Regions from separate parts of the Pelosinus sp. sgz500959 genome, predicted to be linked through region 2. Evidence: riboswitches for the same ligand, from Rfam matches in the RefSeq annotation. Region 2 holds a riboswitch; the other holds the start of a gene.
What was found. Region 2 has a riboswitch for glycine ahead of gcvT (glycine cleavage system aminomethyltransferase GcvT). Riboswitches for the same ligand answer to the same signal wherever they lie in the genome.

Region 1: it holds a riboswitch for glycine, as region 2 does, so the genes downstream of both, ACAN52_RS15215 (ABC transporter substrate-binding protein) here and gcvT (glycine cleavage system aminomethyltransferase GcvT) in region 2, are expected to answer to the same signal.

Annotation. Positions count from the first base shown of each region.
Region 1 covers NZ_JBGJZL010000009.1:139,841-144,700, forward strand. Annotated here, with positions in the region: gene ACAN52_RS15205 (nuclease-related domain-containing protein) at 1-129, opposite strand, end outside; gene fliW (flagellar assembly protein FliW) at 381-836, shown strand; gene ACAN52_RS15215 (ABC transporter substrate-binding protein) at 895-2,061, opposite strand; glycine riboswitch at 2,250-2,351, opposite strand; glycine riboswitch at 2,358-2,437, opposite strand; gene ACAN52_RS15220 (beta-ketoacyl-ACP reductase) at 2,613-3,356, opposite strand; gene ACAN52_RS15225 (sigma 54-interacting transcriptional regulator) at 3,628-4,860, opposite strand, start outside.
Region 2 covers NZ_JBGJZL010000005.1:147,907-152,766, reverse strand. Annotated here, with positions in the region: gene gcvPA (aminomethyl-transferring glycine dehydrogenase subunit GcvPA) at 1-58, opposite strand, end outside; gene gcvH (glycine cleavage system protein GcvH) at 60-449, opposite strand; gene gcvT (glycine cleavage system aminomethyltransferase GcvT) at 452-1,555, opposite strand; glycine riboswitch at 1,711-1,799, opposite strand; gene ACAN52_RS09700 (NDP-sugar synthase) at 1,898-2,662, opposite strand; gene ACAN52_RS09695 (glycosyltransferase) at 2,659-3,867, opposite strand; gene ACAN52_RS09690 (carbohydrate kinase family protein) at 3,767-4,860, opposite strand, start outside.

The DNA.
Region 1 (4,860 bases), on a different contig from region 2:
CACTTGAATTTGTTGGACAAAGATAATATAAAATGAAGTGATGACCAACACAAAAAAAATTAAACCAGCAATTAAATTTCGATTCGCTTTACCACCTAAGTTATTTCTTCCTTTGTGAAAATTAGCCATATTATTCTCCTAAGTTCTTTAAACTTTCCCCACACTCATCATTTATCATTATTTATTATTAATTCTGCCCAAAATCAAAAAAACCTCCATAAAATACAATATTCTCTTTTTTATATTTTAAGAATATTGCATTTATTTCGAAAATGCAAAAGGTTTTTTGATGTTTATGTCGAAGGCTGTCATTAATTAAGATAATTTGAGTCGATTCTATTGATTCTAATGTAATTAAATTAAAAAGGGGCGATGTGAAAATGATCATTCAATCTACACGTTTTGGCGAGTTAGATGTCATGGACACGGACATTATCAAATTCCCTCAAGGTTTACTTGGTTTTCCAGAGGAAAATGCCTTTGTTCTGATCCCCCACCACTCTGATAGCCCATTTGTTTTCTTACAATCAGTCTCAGAACCTAATCTCACATTTATCATGTTGGAAACTTTAAATATCTCAAATGAATATGAATTTTTACTGGATGATGCAGTTCTTGAAGAGTTACATTTATCACCTGATAATCCTCCCCTAGTCTATAACATTGTAACGACGGCAGAAAAAGAAGATGATATGACCGTTAATCTTTTAGCGCCTATTATTATCGATACGAAGCAACGCCTAGCAAAGCAAACTGTTTTAGAAAAAGTCCCTTACCAGACTCGCCATCGTATTTTTCCTGAAGGAACATTAAAGAAAATGAAAGAACTCCAATAAAAAATAAATGGGGTCAGGTTTGACTTGCTTCACAAATCAAACCTGACCCCATATTCCTTTATGGCTTAACAGTCGCCTTAAACATTTGTTTACCATCTTTCATTTCAATAATCACTGCATTTTTTACAGCGTCATGACTTTCATTGAGAGTCGTGGCTCCTGTAATTGCAGGATAATCTTTAGTTGCTGCTAACGCTTCACGAATTTTTTCTGGTTCAACACTATTAGCACGTTTGATGGCATCAATGAGTATGTTCGTTCCATCATAACTAAGTACAGCCATGGCATCTGGCGCTTGTCCATACTCTTGCTTGTAGGCTGCTACAAAAGCTTGTGAAGTTGCACTCGTATCATCCACTGCGTAATGGTTCGTAAAATAAGTATTGTTGAGGGATGCTGGACCTGCAATTTCAACTAGTTTAGGTGAATCCCAACCATCTCCACCAACGATTGGTGCTGTAATACCAAGTTCACGTGCCTGTTTTACAATTTTACCAACTTCTTCATAATAACCTGGAAGATAAATGACTTCAGGATTTAAGGCTTTCACTTTTGTCAAAATGGTTTTAAAATCTTGATCTTTTTGTAAGTAAGCTTCTTCCGCTAAAACACTGCCACCGCCTTTAGCAAATGCATCTTTAAAGAACGAAGCTAAGCCTTTACTATAATCACTACTGCTATCAACGAGCATAACAGCTTTATTAAGTTTCAATGTATTGAGTACAAAATTTGCTCCAACAGTTCCTTGGAAAGGATCAATAAAACATACACGGAAAGTATAATTCTTTACTTTACCAGTTTTTTCATCCACAGTAACCTTTGGATTGGTAGCACCGATTGCCATATAAGGAAGTTTGCTTGCTTCAGCTACGCTAGAAGTAGCAATGGCATTAGAGCTGGAAAAAATACCAGTTACAGCAACGACTCTATCTTGCGTCGCAAGTTTAGTCATCGCATTAGCTGATTCAGAAGGCTCACTTTTATTATCTGCAATGACGGCCTGAAGTTGTTTACCAAGTACGCCGCCTTTCGCATTTGCTTCTTTGATTGCCATCTTTGCTCCATTAGCGGAAGATGTGCCAAACGTTGCATTACCACCAGTCATTTCATTCAAAACACCAATTTTAATATCTTTGGAAGCGGAATTTCCGCACCCAGCTAACACACCAGTCATTAATAAGGCTACCATTGCTAAGACAACTAATTTCAAATTTCCTTTACTCATTCGAAAAATCTCTCCTTTTTTTTGCATTACACGAATTGCATTGATTTTCATCCTTCGACGTACTCTCCCGCTCCCGTACAAAATAAAAGAGCCAAATCACATCATGATTTGACTCTGGATAAACAAATAGGAAACACCAGCAGGTGTTTTCTGCATCACAATAGAAAAATAGCTATTCTTCTATCATGATTTTTGTCTCTGTCCTTTTGCCTGAGAGCTTTGCCAACAAAATAATTTTGTTGTATTTCACCTTCGGCGCCCTATGTGAGGGTCTCTCCAGAGTTCTGTCCATGTACGGTTTCTACTCGGTAATTCGAGTGCCTGAGAGTGTTATTCCTTCGGCGGGCCATTACAGCCTCTCTCCCGTAAACTTCATCCAGATAAACATATGTAGTTTTAGAAAGTACTTTTAAAGCAGTTTCTATTATAAAACAATGTATTGAATTATTCAATGGTAATTATGAAAGTTATTTATTTTTTTTATTTGACCGTATACAAAGGACCTTCCAGATCATCTGGAAGGTCCTGGTGAACATTCACTTTTAATTCAATTATAAAGTGCAAGCACCATCTACACTTAATACTGTTCCATTGATGTACTTAGCATCATCTGACGCCAAGAAGGCAAAAGCTGCTGCAATTTCTTCAGGCTCACCCAAACGTCCTGCAGGAACTTTAACTAAAATCCGATCTTGTAATACTTGCTCAGGAATCTTTTTCACCATATCTGTACCAATAAAACCAGGTGCAACACAATTGAAACGCAAACCAGATTTGGCCATTTCTTTTGCCCATGATTTGGTCATTCCAATTACGCCCCACTTAGTCGCTGCATAATTAGTTTGTCCCATGTTGCCATAAATACCAACTACAGAAGATGAAGTTAACACAACACCTGATTTTTGTTCCAACATAAATGGTAATACTGCAGAAGTACAATTAAATACACCAGTAAGATTTACGGAAATAACTGCATCCCAAGCATCTTTTGTCATTTTCTTCATCATGGCATCTTTTGTGATTCCTGCATTATTAATTAAAACATCAATTTTGCCAAAAGTTTCAATGGCTTTATCAATCATGTTCTTGACACTCTCTGGGCAAGACACGTCAACTTGAACATAAACTGCAGATGATCCTTTTTCTTCTACTTCTTTTACAGTCCCTGAACCATCAGCAAAATCAGCGACAACAATCTTGGCACCTTCTTCTGCAAATCTAAGAGCAGTACATTTGCCAATCCCATTAGCCGAACCAGTAATTAAAACAACTTTATCTTTTAAACCTCTCATCATAAAAACCCCTTCCATTCTATAATCTGTAATCCTGTACCTTAAACTTATGCAAATTTTATGCCAATATTTTTTTTAGCAATAAAGACTGACAAACTCAATCATTATCATCAATCGACTGTCTACTCTTTTTTATGCAACTTGATAACGTACTTAAGAATAGACAATACTTGTGTAGTATATTAGACACTTTAAAAAGATCCCTACAAATGATTTAGAGTTTAAATGATAAAGCACTCGTCGAGTTATCAACGAGTGCAGATTGATTTTTTAGTTACTGAATGTTATATTTCTTCATTTTTTGATAAAAACCAGATCGATGAATACCTAAGATTTTGGCAGCTTCACTCTTATTGCCCCCTGCAGTTTCCAATGCTTTTAAAATGGCTTGCCGCTCTGCATCGCCCATCATTCCAGCTAAGTTGTCTGCGCTGTCTACTTGGCTCTTTGCTTTGTTAATTTTTCTGAGCGCAGGTGCTAAATGTTCAGGTACAATAAAGACTTCATCCTCATCGATTAAATTGACTGCTCTTTCCAGTATATTTTCTAGTTCTCTTACATTTCCTGGCCAATTATAGTTCATCAGGAGTTGCAGAGTCGCTACCGATACCCCTTCGACACAATGTTGTACCTGTCGATTGATTTTCTTTAACAATACATTGCATAACATAGGAATATCCTCTGTCCGTTCCCGTAGTGGAGGAATATTAAGAGATACAATATTTAAGCGATAATATAAGTCTTGACGAAATTTTCCTTCCTCAATCATTTTTTCTAAATCTCGGTTAGTCGCTGCGATAATCCGTAAATCTAGCTTTAATGTTTTAGTTCCGCCGACACGCTCAAACTCTCTTTCTTGCAATACACGCAGCATCTTAGCTTGCATGGAAAGAGGCATATCACCAATCTCATCTAAGAAGATCGTCCCACCATTTGCCAGTTCAAACCGACCTGGTTTGCCGCCTTTTTTAGCACCAGAAAAAGCCCCTTCGTCATAGCCAAACAATTCCGATTCCAAAAGATTATCAGGTACTGCCGCACAATTGACTTTAATAAATGGGCCATTATGTCTTAAACTATCATTATGAATGGCATGAGCAAATAATTCTTTGCCAGTCCCACTTTCCCCTAAAATTAGAACAGTAGAATTACCTTTCGCTGCCTTAGCCCCAATGGCTTTCGTCCACTGCATCTTTTCACTCTCACCAATAATCGTATCAAAGGTATGCTTACCACCATACACTTTTCGTAGTTCTTCTTTATAATACTCTAATTCAAACTGCAACTTATTTAATTTAATTGAAAGTATTTTTAAATCTTTAACGTCTTTAAAAATAACCTTGCCTACAGCTCCAACGAGTTTTCCCTCTTTAATAATCGGAATTCGAGTCACTACACAATTATGCTCATTTATTCTTTGAATATCTGTTACTTCTGCTTTGCCGCCTTGTGCTACAACATGCATTCGAGTATTGGGGATAACATCTGCTACATAGCTCCCTACAAC
Region 2 (4,860 bases):
TTGCATTGAGCATAGTACGTCGATCTTCTTGGGTATGAGGTAAATAGCTCCATGTCATGTTACTGACCTCCCGCCCCTATCAATTCTTCATATTCATCACTACTTAGTAATTCTCCCAGATCAGTTTCAGCGTCCATTTCGATGACAGCTAGCCACCCCTCACCGTAAGGATCTTCATTCATAATTTCAGGGGCATCCGTAAGGGCCTCATTGACTTCTACAATTACGCCGCCAACAGGTGCATAAATATCAGATACGGCTTTTACTGACTCGACTACCGAGAAACCCATCCCTACAGCAATATGGCTATCAATAGTCGGCACCTCAACAAAAACCACATCTCCAAGCTGAGATTGCGCATAATCAGTTATTCCGATCCTCGCGCGATTGCCCTCAATTTTTACCCACTCATGGTCCCGAGAATACTTTAATTCTGCTAGAATTTTCATCCTTATTTCCCCTCTCTTTTATAAAATGGCTTAGGAATGACCTGGGCAGCTACCCTTTTACCACGAATCTCTATCTCAAATTCCTGTCCTACTGCAGCAAACTCAGCTTCTACTAAAGCAAGCCCCATATTTTTATCTAAACTTGGCGAATAGCTTCCTGTGGTAACAGTCCCAATCCATCGCCCGTCAGCTATTACTGGATATTCTGCTCGAGCAATTCCCCGCCCAGTCACAATAAAACCGACAACTTTACGTTTCAAACCATTTTTCTTTTGTAGAGCCAAAGCGGCAGAACCGTTAAAATCACCTTTATCCAGCTTCACAAAGAAGCCAATCCCTGCTTCTAATGGTGAAATATCCTTCGACAATTCATGCCCGTAAAGGGGCAGACAAGCTTCAAAACGCAAGGTATCTCGACAACCGAGGCCTGCAGGTAACAAACCATAAGACTTACCAATGCTCATGATGCACTCCCATAAGGCAGCAGCATCTTCTGGACGACAATAAATTTCAAAACCATCTTCCCCAGTATAACCAGTTCTTGATACAAGAGTTTCCTTACCTGCCACCATGACCTTAGGTAAAAACCAATAATACTCTAGTTCGGCAAGAGGAGCATCAGTCAATTGACTCAAAATACTCTGTGCCAAAGGACCTTGCAGAGCTAGCTGGGCTGTCTGGTCAGATTGATTTATTAGTTCTATATCAAATTCCCTTTTATTCTCTACCATCCACTCCCAATCTTTTTCAATGTTAGCGGCATTAATGACTAATAGGTATTCCTCGTCACTATATTTATAAATCAACAAATCATCAACAACACCACCATCTGAGTAGCACATTGGCGTATACTGTATTTTATGATTGACGAGGCGCGCTATATCATTGGTGACTAAATTTTGTACATAAAGGAAAGCATCGGGTCCTTTAACACGAACCTCACCCATGTGTGAAACATCAAATAAACCAGCTTTTTCCCTCACTGCTCGATGCTCCTCTAAAATCCCAGTATACTGAACTGGCAATAACCAACCTCCAAATTCAACAATTTTGCCACCGTATTTTAAATGAGTTTCATATAGAGGTGTCTTGCGCCCTACTGTCATAATCCATCCTCCTCTTCTTTATTGTTTTTTAAAAATAAAGACAGAGACAAAGGCGGACGAATCCACCTTTGTCTCTGTCTGTTGTACCTGAGAGTTTTGCCTAACTAGGCTCCCCATCGGTGACGCCCATTTTACGGGCGTGCTCTCCAGAGTATAGTCAGGTTACGGTCCTCTTTGCCTGAGAGTTTGACAAAGTTCTTGCTCCTTCGGCGCCGCAGTTTGCGATCTCTCCCATAACCATCATTCTACACATTATTGTTTTTTCACATTTATAAATATTCTAACAAATTAGTTAATTTGTGTCAACATTATTTCATCCTTGCAATTTTGTCCCCTTATATCTTACTGATCACATTTTTTGCTATCGATGGTTGAGGTGGACTTATATACTATATGCTCAGCTTCTTGTTTAGGCATCTTGGCTAAGGCTTCATAATCATTGATTTTTCCAATATCCCACCAATCATAATCCTGGATAAAACCATATACCTCCTCTCTTTCATGTAATAAAACGGGGAAAACATCACCTGGCAAATCAACTTCCCTCTTATCTGGATTAAATCTTTCAATATAGGGAAAAATTGTTTTTTCTAATAAATAAGTTCCTGTACTGATTGGACGATCCAAGTTTTCTTTTTCAAGAAAATTTATTATTTTATTATGACTATCGATCTCCGCCAGTCCTACTTCCAAACGGTATCGAGTTGACAAAGCGACTGATACCATCCCATTGTGCTGCCTGTGAAATTCGATCAAGTCATGATAATCTAAGTGACAAATTGTATCTCCTGGTATAACTAAAAAATGTTCTTCCTCATGTAATCGGTCACGGGCACGCCAAACCTCTCCCGCCTTACCTGCAGGCACCAAGCCACGACTATATTGAATGTTTATACCCCATCTTTCTCCATTACCAAAATAATTCTCAATCTGTTCGCCCAAGTAACTGATAGCGAATATATACTCACGTATGCCATAAGAGATCAAGTACAGTAGTATCCATTCAAGTAGTGGCTTACCATGTAATGGCACCATGGGTTTTGGTATATAATCAGTAATTGGACGTAATCTTGTTCCTTTACCAGCCGCTAAAATCAATGCCTTCATTGAGAACTTCCCTCCATTAATGTTTCTGCCCAATCAGCGGCTACTTTGCTTCCTCCATATTTTTCTCCTAATGATTTGAGATGCTCAGCTCCTCTGCGATAACTGGGATTATTGATAATATTTTGTATTGCCTTCACCAAAATATCAGCTGTTAATGTTGCTTTGTTTAATACGATTCCCGCACCATACTCAGAAAGGACAGCACCATTGTCCTCTTGTTCTCCTATGGAAGGTACTACCACAGCAGGTGTTCCACAAGCAATACATGTCATCAAGGTGGACGATCCACCATGAAAAACAGTGACGTCGCTGGCCTTGATCATTTCAGTCCCTGGAACATAGCCTTTAATCATCGCATTATTTGGTGGATCATACTGTAAGATAACTTCAGGTTGGATTACCATACCAGTAGCGATAATCCCTGTTACCTCCGGTATTAATCTCAGAGCATCTAATACAATCTTTAAAAATTGTTCCCCAATCAGCGATGAACCCCCACCGATTGTTATGTAAACCATCAATTTATTTCGATCACCCATATGCATTTGCTTTAAGTCTTCCTTTTCCGGCAATTGATCAGGGTACTCTATTAATAAGGGACCAGTAAATCTAATCTTCTCTTTTATGCCCATGAATTTCTGCCCAAAATCTTCAAATGTTATTCCGCCACTGATCTCTGGCATACCTTCTAGAATAATGATATCTGCCATTTTAAAGACATCAATCATTCCGTCTATTATTTTTTCCGATTCTTCTTGTCCATTACCTTGCAGTCTATCGGCGAGCATCTGAAAAGTTTTCTCTCCATGCGGCTGCAAAAATACCATCATAGAAGGTATTCCCAATTGCTGAGCCGTTCGTGATCCACTAAGAGTACCACTAAGAATAAGATTGGGCTGTTCTCTTTTCCCGATCTCAATTTCAATTTTAGCAATTGCGTTCATTACTTCTTTCATTTTTGTAGTCATTTCTTCTTTTGGCATATTTAATCGCCGTTGCTCATCATTATAAACTTCCACCTCAGGCATATCTTCCACTTCAATGACATGGATTCCAAAGTCTTTAATAATAGAAACTAATTTACCAGCTGCAATAAATTGAATATCATGACCCCGGCGTTGCAGAGCCTTGGCTATTGCTATGACTCTCATTGTCTGCCCCATGATTGTACCTGTACCCATTTGTGCTGTGCATAAAACTTTCATGTAAAAAATCCTCCTTAACTTCGTTGACGATTAAATGCTGTTGGGAAAGGAATTCATCAAGCAAATTGTGAAAGTAATCTCTGTAATGTTCATAAATCATACTCCGCACTTCAGGTTTGGTGGGAAAATCATTGGTTTCACAGATTGACGCTTTCACTGAACCAAGCATATTCCCTAGTACTACAGCAATCAGCGGACTATGAATTTTTGCATAAGCGTAGATAAACCCTGCCGACGCAGAATCGCCGCAGCCTATCGTATCTACGACCCTCCCAACATCAGTCACTGGAACAGTTGCCCAGAATATTTTATCCTGACGCTGCCAGGCAACCAAAGATGACTGATCACCAAATGTAATCCAGCAGGCAACTAGCCCTCTTTTCACTATACTAAGGGCATATTGCAGATAATCCGTAAATTCTCTAAGAAGTTGTCCTGAAGCCCACGATGCTTCTTTATCGTTCATTTTGAGAATATCAATGTGATTGAGCCATTCATCAGAACAGATCCAATTCTTCCTATACCGTTTTCCAGCTTCGTTTACACCCGTTACTAGACCATGAACATCTAAAAAGATTGTAGCCTTAGTTTTACTTCTGAATTGCTCTAATTGACTAAGAGGTATATCCGTTTCATTGAGCGGCATTAATATTACATAATCACATTCTGATAAAAGGCTTAATTCTTCAGCTGAAATAGGTTCCATCACTTGGGTTTGACAACTCGTACGCTCATGCTCATCAACATATGTTAAATCAATTCTGGTTCCCGTTGTATTTGAAATATTAATACCTACCATATTAATATTAGGATGGTTAAGAAATTCTTTAACTTGTAATCGATCTTCTGAAGATACATGAGACAAACAAATAACAACGTCCTCTGTTCCTTCCACTAACTTCGCCAACACTTGTGCAGTATAATGAATAGCTCCGAATTTACAAAGGATTTCTCCATTTGGCCATACAATCCGATCTTTCGATATTGGCCCTA